2 regions of the Mesorhizobium sp. B2-4-13 genome follow, and region 1 is predicted to be linked to the other one. Evidence: riboswitches for the same ligand, from Rfam matches in the RefSeq annotation. Region 1 holds a riboswitch; the other holds the start of a gene.

Evidence for each region. Region 1 has a riboswitch for S-adenosylmethionine ahead of FJ936_RS20425 (homoserine O-acetyltransferase). Riboswitches for the same ligand answer to the same signal wherever they lie in the genome.
Region 2: it holds a riboswitch for S-adenosylmethionine, as region 1 does, so the genes downstream of both, FJ936_RS03240 (O-succinylhomoserine sulfhydrylase) here and FJ936_RS20425 (homoserine O-acetyltransferase) in region 1, are expected to answer to the same signal.

Annotation. Positions count from the first base shown of each region.
Region 1 covers NZ_VFVB01000007.1:226,033-235,356, forward strand. The annotation lists gene FJ936_RS20415 (glycosyltransferase family A protein) at 101-1,036, opposite strand; gene metW (methionine biosynthesis protein MetW) at 1,320-1,934, opposite strand; gene FJ936_RS20425 (homoserine O-acetyltransferase) at 2,056-3,225, opposite strand; SAM riboswitch at 3,301-3,378, opposite strand; gene FJ936_RS20430 (hypothetical protein) at 3,428-3,727, shown strand; gene hisC (histidinol-phosphate transaminase) at 3,855-4,964, shown strand; gene FJ936_RS20440 (prephenate/arogenate dehydrogenase family protein) at 4,988-5,923, shown strand; gene FJ936_RS20445 (sugar kinase) at 5,920-6,852, opposite strand; gene FJ936_RS20450 (DUF2125 domain-containing protein) at 6,856-7,854, opposite strand; gene FJ936_RS20455 (gamma-glutamylcyclotransferase) at 7,990-8,511, shown strand; gene FJ936_RS20460 (aldo/keto reductase) at 8,635-9,324, shown strand, end outside.
Region 2 covers NZ_VFVB01000001.1:662,270-671,593, forward strand. The annotation lists gene FJ936_RS03210 (GcrA family cell cycle regulator) at 1-209, opposite strand, end outside; gene FJ936_RS03215 (aspartate aminotransferase family protein) at 566-1,765, shown strand; gene argF (ornithine carbamoyltransferase) at 1,782-2,693, shown strand; gene FJ936_RS03225 (Hsp33 family molecular chaperone) at 2,841-3,872, shown strand; gene apaG (Co2+/Mg2+ efflux protein ApaG) at 3,947-4,339, opposite strand; gene FJ936_RS03235 (ceramide glucosyltransferase) at 4,559-5,710, shown strand; gene FJ936_RS03240 (O-succinylhomoserine sulfhydrylase) at 5,741-6,931, opposite strand; SAM riboswitch at 6,988-7,065, opposite strand; gene FJ936_RS03245 (2'-deoxycytidine 5'-triphosphate deaminase) at 7,224-8,318, shown strand; gene araD1 (AraD1 family protein) at 8,530-9,324, opposite strand, start outside.

The DNA of each region.
Region 1 (9,324 bases):
GTTGCCTGGCCGCCAAGGCCCTGGCGGTCGGCATCTCGCTGCCGGACGAGAAGGAATGCGCCCTGCAACGCGCCGTGCTCGATCGCTGAGCTGTCGCCGGTCAGGCCGGTGGAATTCCAAACTTGCCACGAACTTCGTCGTAGAGGTCGCGCCGCCAGCGGCGGCCGTGGAGATAACCGTTGATCAGTTCCGGCAATGAATAACCAAGCGCATCAGACGAGCGGTTGGCCATGTATCCTGCAAATGCCTGTGGTATTCGCCCCCGGAGAATATCGGCGATGATCTGCCGCGTGATCATAAAGGGAGGGACATGGGGGTAGGAGCGAGCGATGTGCGGATGCTTACTCATCAGGATCGCGTAGGCTTCGACATAGCCGTCCCTGCGGCCTGAAATCGAATTCTGCGAATTGTGCTTCGTCCAGTCGATATCTTCCGATAATTGCGCGCCGAAGCGCTGTGCGAAGCGCAGCAGAAGCTCGCGGTCCTGCATCCGGGGAATGTCGCTGTCATAGCCGCCGATGGCCAGCAAAGCCTCGCGTCTGGCTGTTATAGCCGATCCGGCTATGAAGGCCGTCTGCGCGACCACCGCCCGCTCCAGCATTGGCGGGTTCAGGAAAGCGCCGCGGTTAACGCAGGCGGTGCCGCGGCCACCCTTCACCGAGACATATGAGGAGAGCAGGACTTCGAGCGCTGGATTGTCGTCGAACCATGCCAGCGTCCGTTCGAGCCGGTGCGGCAGGAAGAGATCGTCCGAATCAAGAAAAGTCACCACGGGCGCCCGGGCTAGCTCGATGCCGGCATTCCTGGCGGCATTGGCGCCGCGCCACTTCGCGCCGACATAGATCAGCCGGGGGTCATGGATGCGGGCGAGCGCCGCCTCGGTCCTGTCCGTCGAACCATCGTCGACGACGATATGTTCAAATCGCGGCATGCTCTGGGAAAGCACGCTTTCGACGGCGCGGAGCACTGTTTCGCGCCGGTTGTGAGTGGGCGTGATCACCGTGACGAGGGGCGCCTGTTCGGTCTTCCCGATCATATCACGTCGGTCGCCTCCAGCGCGTAAACACCCTTCGCGCCAGGTCCTTTGATCATCGGGATGGCTAAATGGATCGGACTTCCCCCTGGATGGGCCTCATCGGATTCGGTGCGACGCTACAAAAAACAACCTGCCATGTCACCCCGTCGTGCCGTCGTTCGACCGACCAGGCATGATAAATTCCAGCTCATGGCGCTTCAACTGCAACACTTTCGCACCCGCTGAAAGACGCGCGGCCACCCTCAAGGATTGGCAGTTGCGCCTGCGGGCGGCGCCCATTTCATTATCGCTTCAGCAGGAACACTGCTTGTTGGCCAAAGAAATTCCAGAACCACCATGGCATCGACAGGCCGATCTTCTGGCCGTTGGCGTCGAGCGCGGTCGCCTTCTCCACTGTCGCGCCAAGCTCTTCGCACAAATTGACGAAGTCTCGGATCGTGCAGAAGTGGATGTTGGGCGTGTCGTACCAGGAATAGGGCAGGTCGCTGGTCACAGGCATGCGGCCCTTGACGAACAGCGACAGGCGCACCCGCCAGTGACCGAAATTGGGGAAAGACACGATCGCCCGGTTGCCGATCCTGAGCAGCTCGTCGAGCACCAGCTTCGGGTTGCGGGTGGCCTGCAGGGTCTGCGACAGGACAACGAAGTCAAAGCCCTTGTCGGGATAGAATTCGAGATCGGTGTCGGCGTCGCCCTGGATGACACTGAGACCGCGCGCCACGCATTCGTTGACGCCACGCTGCGACAGCTCGAGTCCGCGACCGTCGACCTGCTTGGTGTCCTGCAGCAATTCGAGCAATGAGCCGTCGCCCGAGCCGACGTCGAGCACACGCGATTGCGGCGGGATGAGGTTGGCGACGACCTCGAGGTCGACGCGTTGGCTGCGGTTGACGCTCATGGCTTCGCCTCGTGGACGGCGCATGGCCTTGGTCCGAAACGTCTGCAACTTTTCGGGGTCATGGCTTCGCCGTTCTGTTTGGCGCACGAGCTTGATCCGAAACGTCTGCAACTTTTCGGGGTCATGCGCTGAGCCCCCTGGCGCGCGCGGCCGAGCCGATGAAGCCGTTGATGGCGGCAAACAGTTCCGGCTCGTCGAGCAGGAAGGCGTCGTGGCCGCGATCGGTCTCGATCTCGACGAAGGATACCGAGGCGCCGGCGGCGTTGAGTGCGTGGACGATGGAGCGGCTCTCTTCTGTCGGGAACAGCCAGTCCGATGTGAAGGACACCAGGCAAAAGCGCGTTTTCGTGCCGGCGAAGGCGTCGGCCAGCCGGCCGCCATGGTCGGCGGCGAGGTCGAAATAATCCATCGACCGCGTCATGTAGAGATAAGAGTTGGCATCGAAGCGGTCGACGAAGGTCATGCCCTGGTGGCGCAGATAGCTCTCGATCTGGAAGTCGGCATCGAAGCCGAAGGTCAGCGCTTCGCGGTCCTGCAAATTGCGGCCGAATTTGCGGTGCAGGGCGGCTTCCGACAGATAGGTGATATGGGCGGCCATGCGCGCCACCGCCAGCCCTTTCTCCGGGCGCTTGCCGTGTTCGAAATATTTGCCGCCATGCCAGTCCGGGTCGGCCATGACGGCCTGCCGGCCGACCTCGTGGAAGGCGATGTTCTGCGAGGAATGACGCGCCCCCGTGGCGATCGGCAGCGCCGAGAAGACGCGCTCGGGATAGCTCGACGCCCATTCCAGCACCTGCATGCCGCCCATCGAGCCGCCGAGCACGCAAAACAGTTTCTCGATGCCGAAATGGTCGATCAGCATCTGCTGCGCGCGCACCATGTCGCGGATGGTGATAACAGGCAGGTCGAGCCCGTAGGGCTTGCCGGTCGCGGGATTGGTCGAGGCCGGGCCGGTGGAGCCGAGGCAGCCGCCGATGACGTTGGAGCAGATGACGAAGAAGCGGTTGGTGTCGATGATCTTGCCCGGGCCGATCAGCACCTCCCACCAGCCCGGCTTGCCGGTCACCGGGTTGGTGCTGGCGACATGCTGGTCGCCGGTCAGCGCGTGGCAGACGAGGATGGCGTTGGAGCGGGCGTCGTTGAGCGTGCCATAGGTCTGGTAGGCGATCTGGAACGGTGACAGCAGCGTGCCGGCGTCGAGCTTGAGCGGCTTGTCTGGGCCGAAGCGCAACAGCGGGCTCGACGGGTTGTCGGCCTCGTTGTTGGTTTTTCCAGCGCGCGGAGCGGCCATAACATCCATCTCACACCTTGATCCACGCATAGGCCGCGGACAACAAAAAACCGGCATTGCCGTTGCAAAGCCGGTCACAGGATGCAAACGGCCCTTTAGCAAGTTGTTTAACGTGGCTGCAAGCCGACCGGCCAAATCACCACGGAACTGTCGCTGCCCTTCTAGAACTCGCCCGCCCTGCCGTCAATGCTGGCGTCTGGGAGTGTCTCAGTTTGAAATTGAGAACGTCGTTGGTGATTTGACGCACAGGCGAAACCGCCTATACCTCGCGGAAGGCAAGGGGGAACGCGTCCTGAAGGTTAAACTTCTCATTCTTGGATGGGTCGGCCTGTTACTCGCGGGAGTGCTTATCCTTCAAGTTTTCATGGGAGAACGCCATGGAGGGGGCTTCCTATGGGCGGCGATCATCGGCTTTACCTGGGCGATCGCTTATTGGCCGGTTACGTTGATTGTGCTCGGCTTAGGATTTTGGGCGTCAGACTGGTGGTTGAGGCAGGAGTAGACGCCCAGTCAAACCGAGACACTACCCGGCATCTGGGCTCCTTCTGCCACCACTCGACATTATCGGCCATGGCTTGTATTTCCGCTGCGGCCTCCAACAGGAGGCACTTTCGACGGATTTTGCAAAAATGAACCAGACATCGAATCAGGCACGTCCAACCCCGCGCGCGGGTATCATGGACATCGACGCCTATGTGCCAGGCAAGAGCACGGCGCCGGCCGGTGTCGCCAAGGTCTACAAACTGTCGTCGAACGAGAACCCGCTTGGTCCGTCGCCGAGGGCGATCGAGGCCGCGCGCGAAGTCGCCGCCAAACTCGACATCTATCCCGATGGCACTGCCCGGCGTCTGCGGGAGGCGATCGCCGAGGTGCATGGCCTAAATGCGCAGAACATCATCTGTTCCAATGGGTCCGATGAGATCCTCGGCCTGCTGGCGCAGACCTATCTCGCGCCGGGCGACGAGGCCATCATCACCGCCCACGCCTTCATGGTCTACAAGATCTACATCCAGTCGGCGGGTGCAGGTCCGGTGACTGTAAAGGAGACCGACGAGCGCGCCGACATCGATGCGATGCTGGCGGCTGTGACGCCGCGCACGAAAATCGTGTTCCTGGCCAATCCCAACAACCCGACCGGCACCTATGTGCCGTTCCAGGAGGTGCGCCGCCTTCATGCCGGACTGCCGGGAAACGTGCTTCTGGTGCTCGACGCGGCCTACGCCGAATATGTCCGCCGCAACGATTACGAAGCCGGCATCGAGCTGGCCGGCAGCGCCGAGAACGTGGTGATGACCCGCACCTTCTCCAAGATCGGGCTCGGCGGCGCGCGCATCGGCTGGATGTATGGTCCCCTGCATATCGTCGACGCCATCAATCGTGTACGCGGCCCCTTCAACGTCAATGCGACAGCGATCGAGGCCGGCATCGCCGCGATCCGCGACCGTGCCCATGTCGAGCGTAGCGTGGCGCATAACGAGACCTGGCTTACCTGGCTGAGCGGCGAAATGACCAGACTTGGGCTGCGCGTGACGCCGAGCGTCGGCAATTTCCTGCTCATTCATTTTCCCGACGATCAGAAGCATTCCGCGGCGGCGGCTGACGATTATCTGAGCGCGCGCGGCTATATTCTGCGGCGCGTTTCAGGTTACGGCTTTCCCAACGCGCTTCGCATGACCGTCGGCACTGAAGAGGCCAATCGCGGCGTTGTCGCCGCGCTCACGACATTCCTGAAAAGCTAGAACGTCTAAAGAGCTGGAACACCATGGCATCACCGATGTTCGAAAAGATCGCGCTGGTCGGTATCGGCCTGATCGGCTCGTCTCTGGCCCGCGTCATCCGACGCGAGGGCTTGGCTCGCCATGTCGCCATCTCGACGCGCAGTGCGGCAACGCTCAAGCGAGCCGAGGAACTGGGCCTTGGCGATTCCTACACCACCGATGCCGGGGACGCGGTGCGCGATGCCGATCTGGTCATTGTCTCCGTGCCGGTCGGCTCATCCGGCGCTGTAGCGGAGGAAATCGCGCCGGCGCTGAAAAAGGGGGCGATCCTCACCGATGTCGGCTCGACAAAGGCCTCGGTCATCGCGCAGATGCAGCCGCATGTGCCTGAAGGCGTCCATTTCATTCCTGGCCATCCGCTGGCGGGCACCGAAAAATCCGGCCCGGATGCCGGGTTTGCCGACCTGTTCGACAACCGCTGGTGCATCTTCACGCCGGTGCCGCGCACCGATCCGGAAGCGCTGGAACGGCTGTCGGAATTCTGGCGCCGCTGCGGCGCCAACATCGACACTATGGACCCGCAGCATCACGACATGACGCTGGCCATCGTCTCGCATCTGCCGCACATCATCGCCTACAACATCGTCGGCACCGCCGACGATCTGGAATCGGTGACCAAGACGGAAGTGATCAAATATTCCGCCTCCGGTTTTCGCGATTTCACGCGTCTGGCTGCCTCCGATCCGACCATGTGGCGGGACGTGTGCCTGCACAACAAGGATGCCATCCTGGAAATGTTGGCGCGGTTCTCGGAAGACCTGGCGTTCCTGCAGCGCGCCATCCGCTGGGGCGACGGCGACAAGCTCTTCGACCTGTTCACCCGCACCCGCGCCGTGCGCCGCTCGATCATCGAGGCGGGCCAGGATATCGACGCGCCCGATTTTGGCCGCCAGGCGGTCGAGCATCCGGCAAAGAGCTAGGTGATTTCAACCGGCCAGGCCGTTGCCATCATGGCGAGCGTCTCCGCCCGATCCGGCGCGCCCAGCCGGCCGCCGAAGCGCAGGCACTTGAGCGCGGCGGCCGCGCTGGCAAAGCGCAGTGCGTGCTCGACCGCCATGGCTTCCGCCAGCCCGACGGCAAAGGCGCCATGAAAGACATCGCCGGCGGCCAGCGTGTCGACCGCCTTGATCCTCGGTGCCTCGACATGGCGGGATGATCCGGCGCTTCGGTCGAACCACCAGGTACCCGCCGCGCCGCCGGTGACCGCGACGAACGCATCGGTGCGGGACGCCAAATCGATGCAGGCGGTCTCCAGATCCAGCGCGTGGCCGCATATGATGCGGACCGCCGGCTCCGAGGCGACGATGTGCGAGGCCAGCGGCAATAATCGTTCCAGCACCGCCAGGGGCGCGGTATCGGCATCGAGTATGGCTGGGCGGCCGGCGGCCCGCGCCGTCTTAAGGGCAAGCGCCGCGGCGCCCGGCCAGCGCACGTCGGCCAGTACGGTGTCGAATGCCGTTATGTCGGTGAACGGCAAAACCTCGGGATCGGCCTGCGCGCGCGCGTCGTAGAAAGGCACGATGATCCGCTCGCCATGCGCATCGACCAGGATCGAGGCCAGTGCCGAGCGGGCGCCGCTGACGCGGCGTACATGGCTGCAATCGACGCCCTCGGCCTCTATCCCGGCAATCAGCAGATCGCCGACCGGATCGTCGCCGGCGCTCGCCCATAGCGACACCTCGGCACCCAGGCGATGCGCGGCGCAGGCCGCGCTCGTGGCCATGCCCGAGGCGATCTGGATGCCGTCCGAGGCGATGAATTTTCCCTGATGCCTGGGCAGCGATTCGACACGAAGAATGGTGTCAAGCGTCAGTGCGCCGACGCTCAGCAGCTTTGCCGGCCCCGCCATCCGTTAGTTGACCGGTTTGATCTTGCCCAGCGGAATGAAGCCGAGGGAAGCCTTGCCCTTGACCACTTTCAGCGGCATCGACGGTTCGCTGCCAAGCAGCGCCAGGGCGCCAAAACCCTGCTCGATCGCATTCTTCTGCTCGGGTATGGCGCCGGCAAGAATAGATGCCACCGCCTTGGGATCCTTGATCCTGATCATCAGGTCGGCGTCGACGAGACCCTCGGCATCGACCGACAGCGGCCCGGAAACGGTGACCCGCGCCGTGCCGGACGACAGATCGAGGTTGCGGATTTCGATCCGCTGGCCGCGCAGGCTTTTCACCTGCGTGCCGATCAGCGCCACGCCGTTCTTCAGTGTCACGTCGCCGCTGGCATCGAGCGCCGGCAACACCCGCCCGCCGATCGCGTCGGCATCGATCTCGAGATCGCCAAAGCTGCCGACATAGTCGAGATCGCCGTTGTTGGGCTGCAATTGGCCTGACGCCTTGCCGGCACTGAACAGTTGCACCGGATCGGTGTCGTCGGCCGGGTCGGTCTGGCCCGACAGGCCCTCGGCCTGCAGCGCTACACGCCGGGGCAGCGGGTACCACAATTTGACGTTGGCCTGCAGATTGTCCCAGTCGATCCAGAGCGGCATCATGCCGGGGACGGAGGTCCGGAGTGGACCGCGTAGATTGGCAACAGGCGACAAGGGCTGGACGATCTGGGCGACGGCGTTGAAGGAGCCGGCCGAGGCAGCAATGCTCTTGGCGTCGTCCTCGTAGGCGAGGTTGTCGCAAGAGACGGCAAAGCTCAGTGGATAGCCACCGACCTGGAGGTTGGCGCAACCGGCCTCGATGCCGCTCTTGTTGAGCGTGGCAACCGCCTTGTCGGCCTCGGACCGGACCCTGTTGGCCAGATAGAACCAGCCGGCGCTGTAAATGGCGAACAGCACGAGGATGAACGCGGCAAGCCACCACAGACGGCGACGGTTACCCGGTTGGCGTTCGTCACTTGACGTCATGCTTTGGCTCTCATTAACGCATGGATGGTGTGGACGGATTCTCAAGTTCCGAACACTAGGTAGACAGAGACGGATGGAAAAAACACCGGTTACCGGTGCGGTGCTGCCATTCTTTTTGCAATCAGGCGCGGTGATATGGGCGATTTTTGGGTGTTCGGCTACGGTTCGCTGATCTGGCGACCGGGTTTCGCTCATGTCGAGACACGACGCGCCCGCCTGCATGGCTATCGCCGCTCGCTCTGCGTCTATTCCTTCGTGCATCGCGGCACGCGCCAGCGGCCCGGACTGGTGCTTGGCCTCGACCATGGCGGCTCCTGCGTCGGCCTTGCGTACCGCGTCCCTGGCGAATTGCGCGACGAGGTCATTGCCTATCTGCGCGAGCGCGAACTCGTCACCAGCGTCTATCTCGAGCGGACGCTCAAGGTTCGCCTCGACGGCGGTGGCACGGTGGAAGCCGTGGCCTACATCGTCGACCGCAAGCATGAGCAATATGCGGGCGCGCTTGACGCGGCGGAGGCGGCGGCCGTGGTGCGCGGCGCGATCGGCCGATCCGGCGACAACGAGGATTATGTGCTGAGCACGCTGAAGCATCTGGAAGCGCTCGAGATTCGCGACCACTGGCTGGAGGATGTGGCGCACCGGATAGCGACTTTGTGAAGCGCTGGCTCCGCGGAAAAGGGTGGCCAGGCCTTTGACCTCGATGCGGCAAGACCTAGGTTAGGCTCCGAACCCAGCCAGCGGGCGGCATCCGCCCGGTCCCAATCACCACGGAGATCCGTCTTGCAGAAACGCCGTCTCGGTCGCACCGACCTTTCCATCGCGCCGCTGGTTCTGGGTGGCAATGTCTTCGGCTGGACCGCCGACGAGAAGACTTCTTTCGATCTGCTCGATCGCTTTGTCGGAGCCGGCCTCAATGCCATCGACACGGCCGACGCCTATTCGCGCTGGGTTCCCGGTAACAAGGGCGGTGAATCGGAAACCATCATCGGCAAATGGATGAAGGATCGTGGCAATCGCGACAAGGTCGTGGTGGTCACCAAGGTCGGCTCGGACATGGGGCAGGGCCACAAGGACCTGTCGGCCGCCTATATCGAAAAGGCTGTCGATGCATCGCTGAAGCGGCTGCAGACCGAATTCATCGACCTTTACCTGTCGCACTGGCCGGATCCGACCACGCCCTATGAGGAAACCCTCGGCGCCTATGAGAAACTGCTCGCCAAGGGCAAGATTCGCTATGCCGGCTGTTCCAACCTCGACGCCGGCCAGTTGCGCGCGGCACTTGACGTGGCAAGCCTGCGCGGCCTGCCGCGCTACGAGGTGCTGCAGCCGGAATACAATCTCTATGACCGCTCCTCCTTCGATGGCCCGCTGCGCGATCTCTGCGTGGCGGAGGATATCGGCGTCATCACCTATTTCAGCCTGGCCAAGGGCTTTCTCAGCGGCAAGTACCGCAGCGAGGCCGATCTCGGC
Region 2 (9,324 bases), on a different contig from region 1:
GACTTCTGGACGGTCGATCCCTGCGTCGCCTTCTTCTGGCGCGCCGGCGTCGCTGTTGCGCGACCGCGACCCGACAGCTTCAGCCGGTGCACCTTGCCGATGACGGCATTGCGGCTGACCCCTCCAAGCTGCGCAGCAATCTGGCTTGCGCTCAGACCCTCCGACCACAGTTTTCTCAAGAGTTCTACCCGCTCGTCAGTCCAGTTCATGACCGCGCTCCTCATAAGCGTGCGGCAATCAGAATCCATTCCCGACCCAGCACCACTGCTGGGGCAGACACCACATATATCTGGTGATTAGGTCCGCCGCACGAAATCTAGTTATTTCTCGACTACAACTACTCTATGCGCTGACTCGGTGACAAGAGTCCCAAGTGCAACACGAATCGGTTTTTTCGGTTTTCCCCAACTTGCCCGGTCGCTCATGAGCCGGCGTTGCGTCGGGGAGCTTGCCGCGCGCCACTACGCGACGTTTTCGTTGACTTCATGGCCGAAAAACACGATAAGCCGCAGAAGGCCGCCGCTTTGGCGGCTTTTTTGATTTTCCGGTACCGGAGACGCATATAATGAGCGGTTCGGCGCTTTACGAGACCTTTGCTCGCGCACCCCTGGCCTTCGACCATGGGGAAGGCACTTGGCTGGTTACCGACAAGGGCGAGCGATATCTCGATTTCGCCGGCGGCATCGCGGTCAATTCGCTTGGCCATGGCCATCCGCACCTTGTCGCGGCCCTCACCGAGCAGGCGGCGAAACTCTGGCACGTCTCCAATCTCTATGAGATCCCGGGGCAGAGCAGACTTGGCGAGCGGCTGGCTGATGCCACCTTCGCCGACAAGGTGTTCTTCACCAATTCCGGCGCCGAGGCGCTGGAATGCGCGATCAAGACGGCGCGGCGCTACCACTTCGTCAAGGGACATCCCGAGCGCTTCCGCATCATCACCTTCGAAGGCGCCTTCCATGGCCGCACGCTGGCGACCATCGCGGCAGGCGGCCAGTACAAATATCTCGAAGGCTTCGGACCCAAGGTCGAAGGCTTCGACCAGGTTGGCTTCGACGACATCGACGCCGCCGAGAAGGCGATCACGCCCGAGACCGCCGCGATCCTGATCGAGCCGGTGCAAGGCGAGGGCGGTATCCGCCCAGTACCGACACAGTCGCTCAAGCGGCTGCGGCAGCTCTGCGAACAGCACGGCCTGTTGTTGATATACGACGAGGTCCAGTGCGGCATTGGCCGTACCGGCAAGCTGTTCGCACATGAGTGGTCCGCGGTGACGCCCGACATCATGGCAATCGCCAAGGGCATTGGCGGCGGCTTCCCGATGGGCGCCTGCCTTGCCACCGACGAGGCGGCCGTCGGCATGACCGCCGGCGTGCACGGCACCACATTCGGCGGCAATCCGCTCGCAATGGCGGTCGGCAACGCCGTGCTCGACGTCGTTCTGGAAGACGGCTTCCTGGAGGATGTCCAGCGCAAGGCGCTGCTGATGAAGCAGGGGCTAGCCTCGATAGCCGACGAATTCCCCGAAATTGTCGAGGATATCAGGGGCACCGGGCTGATGCTCGGCCTCAAATGCGCGATGCCTAACGGCAAGGTGAACATGGCGCTGCGCGACCAGCATTTGCTGGCGGTTCCGGCCGGCGACAACGTCATTCGCCTGCTGCCACCGCTCACCGTCACCGACGCCGAGATTCACGAAGCGCTCAACCGCATCCGCGCCGGCGCCAAGGGCCTGTCGGAGGCGATCGCCTCCGCCGCCGCGAAGTAATCCGGAACCATTCCTGATGTCAGTTCGCCATTTCACCGATCTTTCCACCGTTTCCGAAGGCGATTTGCGCTTCATGCTGGATGATGCGGTGACGCGAAAGGCGCGTCTCAAGGCCGGCGAGCGGAGCAAGCCGCTCGAAGGCAAGGTGCTGGCCATGATCTTCGACAAGCCGTCGACGCGCACGCGCGTTTCTTTCGACGTCGGCATGCGCCAGCTCGGCGGCGAGACCATCATGCTGACCGGCACCGAGATGCAGCTCGGCCGCTCCGAGACAATCGCCGACACCGCCAAGGTGCTGTCGCGCTATGTCGATGCGATCATGATCCGCACCACCTCGCATGAGCGGCTGCTGGAGCTGACCGAGAATGCCACCGTTCCGGTGATCAACGGACTGACCGACGACACCCACCCTTGCCAGCTGATGGCCGACATCATGACTTTCGAGGAGCATCGCGGTCCGGTGGCCGGCAAGACGATTGCTTGGACCGGCGACGGCAACAATGTGCTGCACTCGCTGCTCGAGGCCTCGGCACGGTTCCGCTTCAATCTCAACGTCGCCGTGCCCGAAGGCAGCGAACCGGCGCAGAAGCATGTCGACTGGTCCAAGGCGCATGGCGGCAAGCTGCATTTCACCCGCTCGCCCGAGGAAGCCGTCGACCAGGCCGACTGCATCGTCACCGATTGCTGGGTGTCGATGGGACAGGAACACCGTGCTCGCGGGCACAATGTCTTCTCGCCCTATCAGGTCAACGCGGCGCTGATGGCCAAGGCCAAGCCGGATGCATTGTTCATGCACTGCCTGCCGGCCCATCGCGGCGAGGAAGTGACCGACGAGGTCATCGACGGGCCGCATTCGGTGGTCTTCGACGAGGCCGAGAACCGGCTCCATGCCCAGAAGGCAGTGCTTGCCTGGTGCCTCGGTGCTTGAAGTGTCTTGGGGCTTGAAGTGTCTTGGACGCCCGAAATGCCCAGGCGCCTGAAATGCCCAGGCGCTTGATCTGCGGCGGCGCGATGCCTATCTGCGCCGCATCACGCAAATCAAGCGCGTTTGGACGCATGTGCCCACCAGGGCCGCATGGCCGCGCCCTGGAGCTTTGTCATGTTGGAAAGCCATCAAGTGACTGAACATCACCCCAAACTCGGCGAGTTCGGCTACGCCGGCGACGATCACGTCGTTCCCTTCGAGGTCGGTCCGCTCGACGTGCGCGGCCGCACGGTCCAGCTTGGGCCGATGCTCGACGCCATCCTTGGCCGCCACGATTATCCCGAGCCGGTCGCCCGCCTGCTGGCGGAAGCCTGCGTGCTGACCGTTCTGCTCGGCACCTCGCTCAAATTCGAAGGCAAGTTCATCCTGCAGACCCGTACCGACGGGCCTGTAGACATGCTGGTCGCGGACTTCTCCACGCCCTCGGCACTGCGCGCCTATGCACGCTTCGATGCGGATCGGCTCGAAGCACTGGTCGCGGCAGGCGAGACGTCCCAGCAGACGCTGCTTGGCAGCGGCGTGCTGGCGCTGACCATCGACCAGGGCGCCCATACCCAGCGCTACCAAGGCATCGTCCAGCTCGACGGCGAAACGCTGGAAGACGCGGCGCGCACCTATTTCCGTCAGTCGGAACAGATCCCGACCGATATCAGGCTCTCGGTCGCCAAGCTGCTGACGCCCGGGATCGGCGGCGCGCGCGAGCAATGGCGCGCCGGCGGCATCCTGGCGCAGTTCCTGCCGCAATCGCCCGAGCGCATGCGCATTCCGGACCTGCCGGGTGGGGACGGCGATCCGCGCGAGGAAGTCCACGATCCGGCCGATAATTCCTGGCAGGAACTCCTGGCCTTGCTCGGCACCATCGAGCCGACCGAATTGATCGACCCGACCATCGGCGCCGAGCGGCTGCTCTATCGTCTGTTCCATGAGCATGGCGTGCGCGTCTTCGGCGGCGTTCCCGTGGCCGACCAGTGCTCATGCTCCCGCGACAAGATCCGTGGCATCCTCGAAGGCTTCTCAGCGCAGGAGATCAAGGACAGCACCGAGGATGGCGGCATCCATGTCGCCTGCGAATTCTGCTCGACGCAGTACGACTTCGATCCAGCCGAGTTTGCGGCTCAGTAAAGCCTTTCCTTCTCTCCGTTCTGCGGGGAGAAGGTGCCCGAAGGGCGGATGAGGGGCGACGCGACCGTCGGCCCTCAGTTCACCGTGCGCCTTGTCCCCGGCAGATCGAGCGAGAAGGCCGGGATGGCGATGTCGAACGTCTCGCCGCGCTTGTTGCGCATCGTGTAGCGTCCGACCATGATCCCGGAGGGTGTCGAGAGCGGGCAGCCGGACGTGTACTGATAGCTGTCGCCGGGATTGAGTTCCGGCTGGTCGCCGACAACGCCCGGCCCGCGGACTTCCTCGACCCGGCCGGCACCATCGGTGATGTGCCAATAGCGCGACAGAAGCTGCACGAACTCGTCAGACTGGTTGTCGATCGTTATCTGATAGCCCCAGACGTAGCGGTTCTCCTGGGGATCCGAACGATCCTCCAGATAGAACGGCCTGACCTGCACTTCGATGTTGCGCGTCACGGCGCGGTACATGAGCGGCTCCAAAACAATCCGACGACTTTCGACGCTCGCGGTGAGCAGGTCAACGTGCGCGTCTTGTCGCGCCTGGGATTGAAACGCAGGTGCCGGCAAAGAATGTCATTTAAGTGACACACGACAATGGTGGTGTGCGCGAACCGGGCGACTCGGCCCTCTGTCGAACTGTTGAAAACGGCCGCGACGCGGGCCGACTTCCGGAGTGACCAGATCTCGATGGAACTCACTCTCATATCCGCCTCGCTTTCGACTGCCCTCATCCTCTCGAACGCTGCCAGCATCCTGCTTGCCGCTTCACAGCTGAAACGGCGCACCACGATCGCCCCGCCGGCGGGCAGATCGCCGGCGGTGTCGATTGTCGTCCCGTCGCGCGGCGTCGAGCCGTTCACACATGAGACGCTGGAACGGGCCTTCGCGCTCGACTGGCCACGCTACGAACTGATCTTCTGCGTCGCCCATGCCGACGACCCGGTGGTCAAACTGATAAACAGGGCGATTGCCCGGTTTCCGCAGGTGCCGGCCCGGCTGTTGATCGGCGACGACCGTGTCAGTGCCAATCCAAAGCTCAACAATTGCGTCAAAGGCTGGGAAGCGGCGCGCCACGCCTGGGTCATTCTTGCCGATTCCAACGTTCTGATGCCGAGGGACTATGTCGAGCACATGATGGCGGCGTGGCAGCACGGTACCGGCCTTGTCTGCTCGACGCCGATCGGCTCCAGGCCAGATGGTTTCTGGGCCGACGTCGAATGCGCCTTCCTCAACACATTGCAGGCCCGCTGGCAGTATGCCGGCGAGGCGCTCGGCCTCGGCTTCGCGCAGGGCAAGAGCATGCTGTGGAACAAGCCGATGCTCGACGCCAACGGCGGCATCCGCGCGCTGGCCGCCGAGATCGCCGAGGACGCCGCCGCAACCAAGCTGGTGAACGGCCTCGGCCTGCGTGTCAACCTCGTTGCGGCGCCCTTCGAGCAGCCCCTCGGCCAGCGCACGTTTGGCGAAATCTGGTCGCGCCAGGCCCGCTGGGCGCGCCTGCGCCGCGTCACTTTCCCGCTGTTCTTCGCGCCCGAGATCCTGACTGGTGCGGCGGTCCCGCTGGTTCTTGCGCTGATTGCCGCGGCGAGCGCCGGCGTCAGTCTCTGGGCGACCGCGATTGCCGTGCTGGCGGCATTCTATCTTCCGGAATGCGCTCTGGCCCTGGCCAAGGGTTGGCACGTCTCGACGCGCATGATCGCGGCGACGGTCGCGCGGGACGTCATGCTCCCGGCCATCTGGGCGCGCGGCTGGCTCGGCGGCGCTGTCGACTGGCGCGGCAACGCCATGACCATCCGGACCAAGACGGCGGAACTGGAGGAGACGCCGTCGAGCGCCTGATCGCTGCTGACGACGCTGCCTGGACGAAACCTATTTGGCGGCCTTCAATGCTTGGGCGATATCTTCCAGCAGGTCGTCCGTATCCTCCAGGCCGACCGACAGCCTGAGCGTACCTGGCCCGATGCCGAGTTCGGCGCGGGCCTCGTCGCTGAGGTTCTTGTGGGTGGTCGTCGCCGGATGGGTGATCAGGCTTTTGGCGTCGCCGAGATTGTTCGAGATCAGCACGATGTCGAGGGCGTTCTGCAGGGCGAAGGCCGCCGGCTTGCCGCCCTTGACGTCGAGGCAGATCAGCGTCGAGCCCCCCGACATCTGCTTCTTGACGATATCGGCCTGCGGGTGGTCGGCGCGGCCGGGATAGATGACGCGGGCGATCTGCGGCTGCTCGGCCAGGAAGTCGGCGATCTTGCCGGCGCTCTCGGTCTGCTGGCGCACGCGCAGCGGCAGCGTCTCTAGGCCCTTCAGCAAGGTCCAGGCATTGAACGGCGACAGGCTCGGGCCGGTGTGGCGGAAATAGTCGTGCAGGTTCTCGTCGATCCACTTCTTGTCTGACAGGATGACGCCGCCAAGGCAGCGGCCCTGGCCGTCAATATGCTTGGTGGCCGAGTAGACGACGATGTGCGCACCAAGCTGCAACGGCTTCTGCTGCAGCGGCGTGGCGAAGACATTGTCGACGACCAGCCGCGCGCCGATCGAATTGGCAAGCGAGGCGACGGCGGCGATGTCGACGACTTCCAGCGTCGGGTTGGTCGGGCTTTCCAGGAAGAACAGCTTGGTATTGGGCCTGACCGCCTTTTCCCAATTGGCGATATCGGTGCCGTCGACCAAGGTCGCCTCGATGCCATAGCGCGGCGCCAGCGTCTCGACGACCCAGCGACAGGAGCCGAAAAGCGCGCGCGCGGCCACGATGTGGTCGCCGGCCTTGACGCTGCACAGAAGGGCAGCCGTCACCGCCGCCATGCCCGACGCCGTGGCGCGCGCGTCTTCGGCGCCTTCAAGCGCGCACATGCGCTTTTCGAACATGTCGACGGTCGGGTTGGCGTAGCGCGAATAGATGAAACCAGGCTCTTCGCCCTTGAAGCGGGCCTCGGCGGCCTGCGCCGTCTGATAGACATAACCCTGGGTCAGGTACATCGCCTCGGAGGTTTCGCCGAAGCCGGAACGCAGGGTTCCGCCATGCACGAGTGCCGTCTGAGGTTTCCAGTTGCGCTTCTTGGTGCTCATCGCTTTGTTCCAGACACAAAAAAACCGGCCGCGAAAGTCGCAACCGGTCCATACGGCCTTGCGGCCCGACGGTCCTTTAGCGACTTGTTTAACGTGGCTGCAAGCCGACCGGCCAAATCACCACGGGATAACGACCCTTTAGACCCGCGCCACGCTTGCGTCAATTGCCGGCTTCATTAAGACGTTTGTACCAAGGCAGGTTCCGCAGAAGTGCCCGGCGGTTTTGCGGCAAGAACCTGCAACAAACAAGAACCTGCAACGAAAGAGACCAGTCTTGGGGCGGAGCCAGACTTTGCGGCAGACAGGCATTCTTCCCGATCAGGACATTTCGGCGCTGTTCCGGTCCGGCGCGCTGAAGTCGCCGCGTGCGCTCGATGCCGACCAGATCCAGCCGGCGAGCCTTGATCTCAGATTGGGCGAAAAGGCCTGGCGGGTTCGCGCCTCGTTCCTGCCCGGTCCCAACCACAAGGTGTCGGAAAAGCTCGATCGGCTGCAACTGCACGAGATCAGTCTGACCGAAGGCGCGGTCCTCGAAACCGGCTGCGTCTATATTGTGCCGCTGCTCGAAAGTCTGGCCCTGCCGGCTGACATTTCGGCCTCGGCCAATCCGAAGAGCTCGACCGGGCGGCTCGACATCTTCACCCGCGTCATGACCGATCGGGGCCATGAGTTCGATAAGATCGCCGCCGGCTACAACGGTCCGCTCTATCTCGAGGTCAGCCCGCGCACCTTTCCGATCATCGCGCGCACGGGTTCGCGCCTGTCTCAAATCCGCTTTCGCACCGGCAACGCGCTGCTCTCGGAAGCCGAGTTGCATGAGCTGCATCGTGCCGAGATGCTGGTCGCCACGGAGCCGCCGAACATTTCCGGCGGCGGCATCGCGCTGTCGATCGACCTCAATGGCGACAAGGATGGGTTGGTCGGCTATCGCGGCAAGCACCACACCGGCCTCGTCGATGTCGACAAGCGCGCCGCGCAGGATGTCCTCGACTTCTGGGAGCCGATCCACAAGAGCCGCGCCGGCGAACTGGTGCTCGATCCCGACGAGTTCTACATCCTCGTCAGCCAGGAGGCGGTGCATGTGCCGCCGCTCTACGCCGCCGAGATGACGCCGTTCGATCCGCTGGTCGGCGAGTTTCGTGTCCACTATGCCGGCTTTTTCGATCCGGGTTTCGGCCATTCGGCGGCCGGCGGCACCGGCAGCCGGGCGGTGCTCGAAGTGCGCAGCCACGAAGTGCCGTTCATCCTCGACCACGGCCAGATCGTCGGCCGGCTGGTCTACGAGCATATGCTGAAGCGACCGCAGGCGCTCTACGGCACCGATCTCGGCTCGAACTACCAGGCGCAGGGCCTGAAGCTGTCAAAGCATTTCCGCGCCGTGCGCTAAGGTCGAAGCTGCCGATCCCCCCACGAGGGGCCCTTGTGGAAGAGAAGCCCGGCAGGGCAGAGGGGACGCGAAGGGTTGCTGCCCTCATTCATCCCTGCGATCTGTTGAGAGCCGAAGGCGTGACGGAAACCTATTGCTAGATCGGCGGGACAGCGCCCCGCTCTGGCTTGCCAGCCATTCCCCACGAGAGGGGAATCACGCGCTCATGGCTTCAAAGCGCCTTCACCGACACCTTCACCGGCTTTTCGATCTCGAGCGGGTTGCGCAGCGGCAGTCCGAAATCCCCGGCCTCGATCTCGAACACGTCGCCGGCTTCCGTCTTGATGCCGTCGGCGAAGGATAGCGTCGCGGTGCCGAACATATGCACATGCACGTCGCCAGGTTGGCGGAAGGCCGAATATTTGAAGTGGTGGTGTTCGAGATTGGCGATGGTGTGGGACATGTTCGTTTCACCCGACAGGAAGGGCTTTTCCCACAATGCCTTGCCGTCGCGCAGGATGCGCGACGTGCCGCGGATGTCCGAAGGCAGGTCTCCGATCAGGATCTCCGGGCCGAAGGAGGCATTGCGCAGCTTGGAATGGGCGAGGAAGAGATAGTTGACGCGCTCGGTCACATGGTCCGAGAATTCGTTCGACAAGGTGAAACCGACGCGGAATGGCGCGCCGTCGTCGCCGATGACATAGATTCCGGCGACCTCGGGTTCCTCGCCGGCATCCTTGGCAAAGGCCGGTGACATGAGCGCCGCGCCAGGCGCGACCGCCATGGTGCCGTTGCCCTTGTAGAACCATTCCGGCTGCACGCCGACCTGGCCTTTCGCAGGCTTGCCGCCTTCCAGTCCCATGCGGAACATCTTCATGGAATCGGTGAGTTGCTCCTCGCCGTCGGTGCTGAGCTTCTTGTGCATGGAATCGCGCGTCGCGGCCGACCCCAGATGCGTCAGCCCGGTGCCGGTCAGGTGCAGATGCGCTGGGTCGGGGTGATTGATCGGCGACAGCAGGCGCCCCCG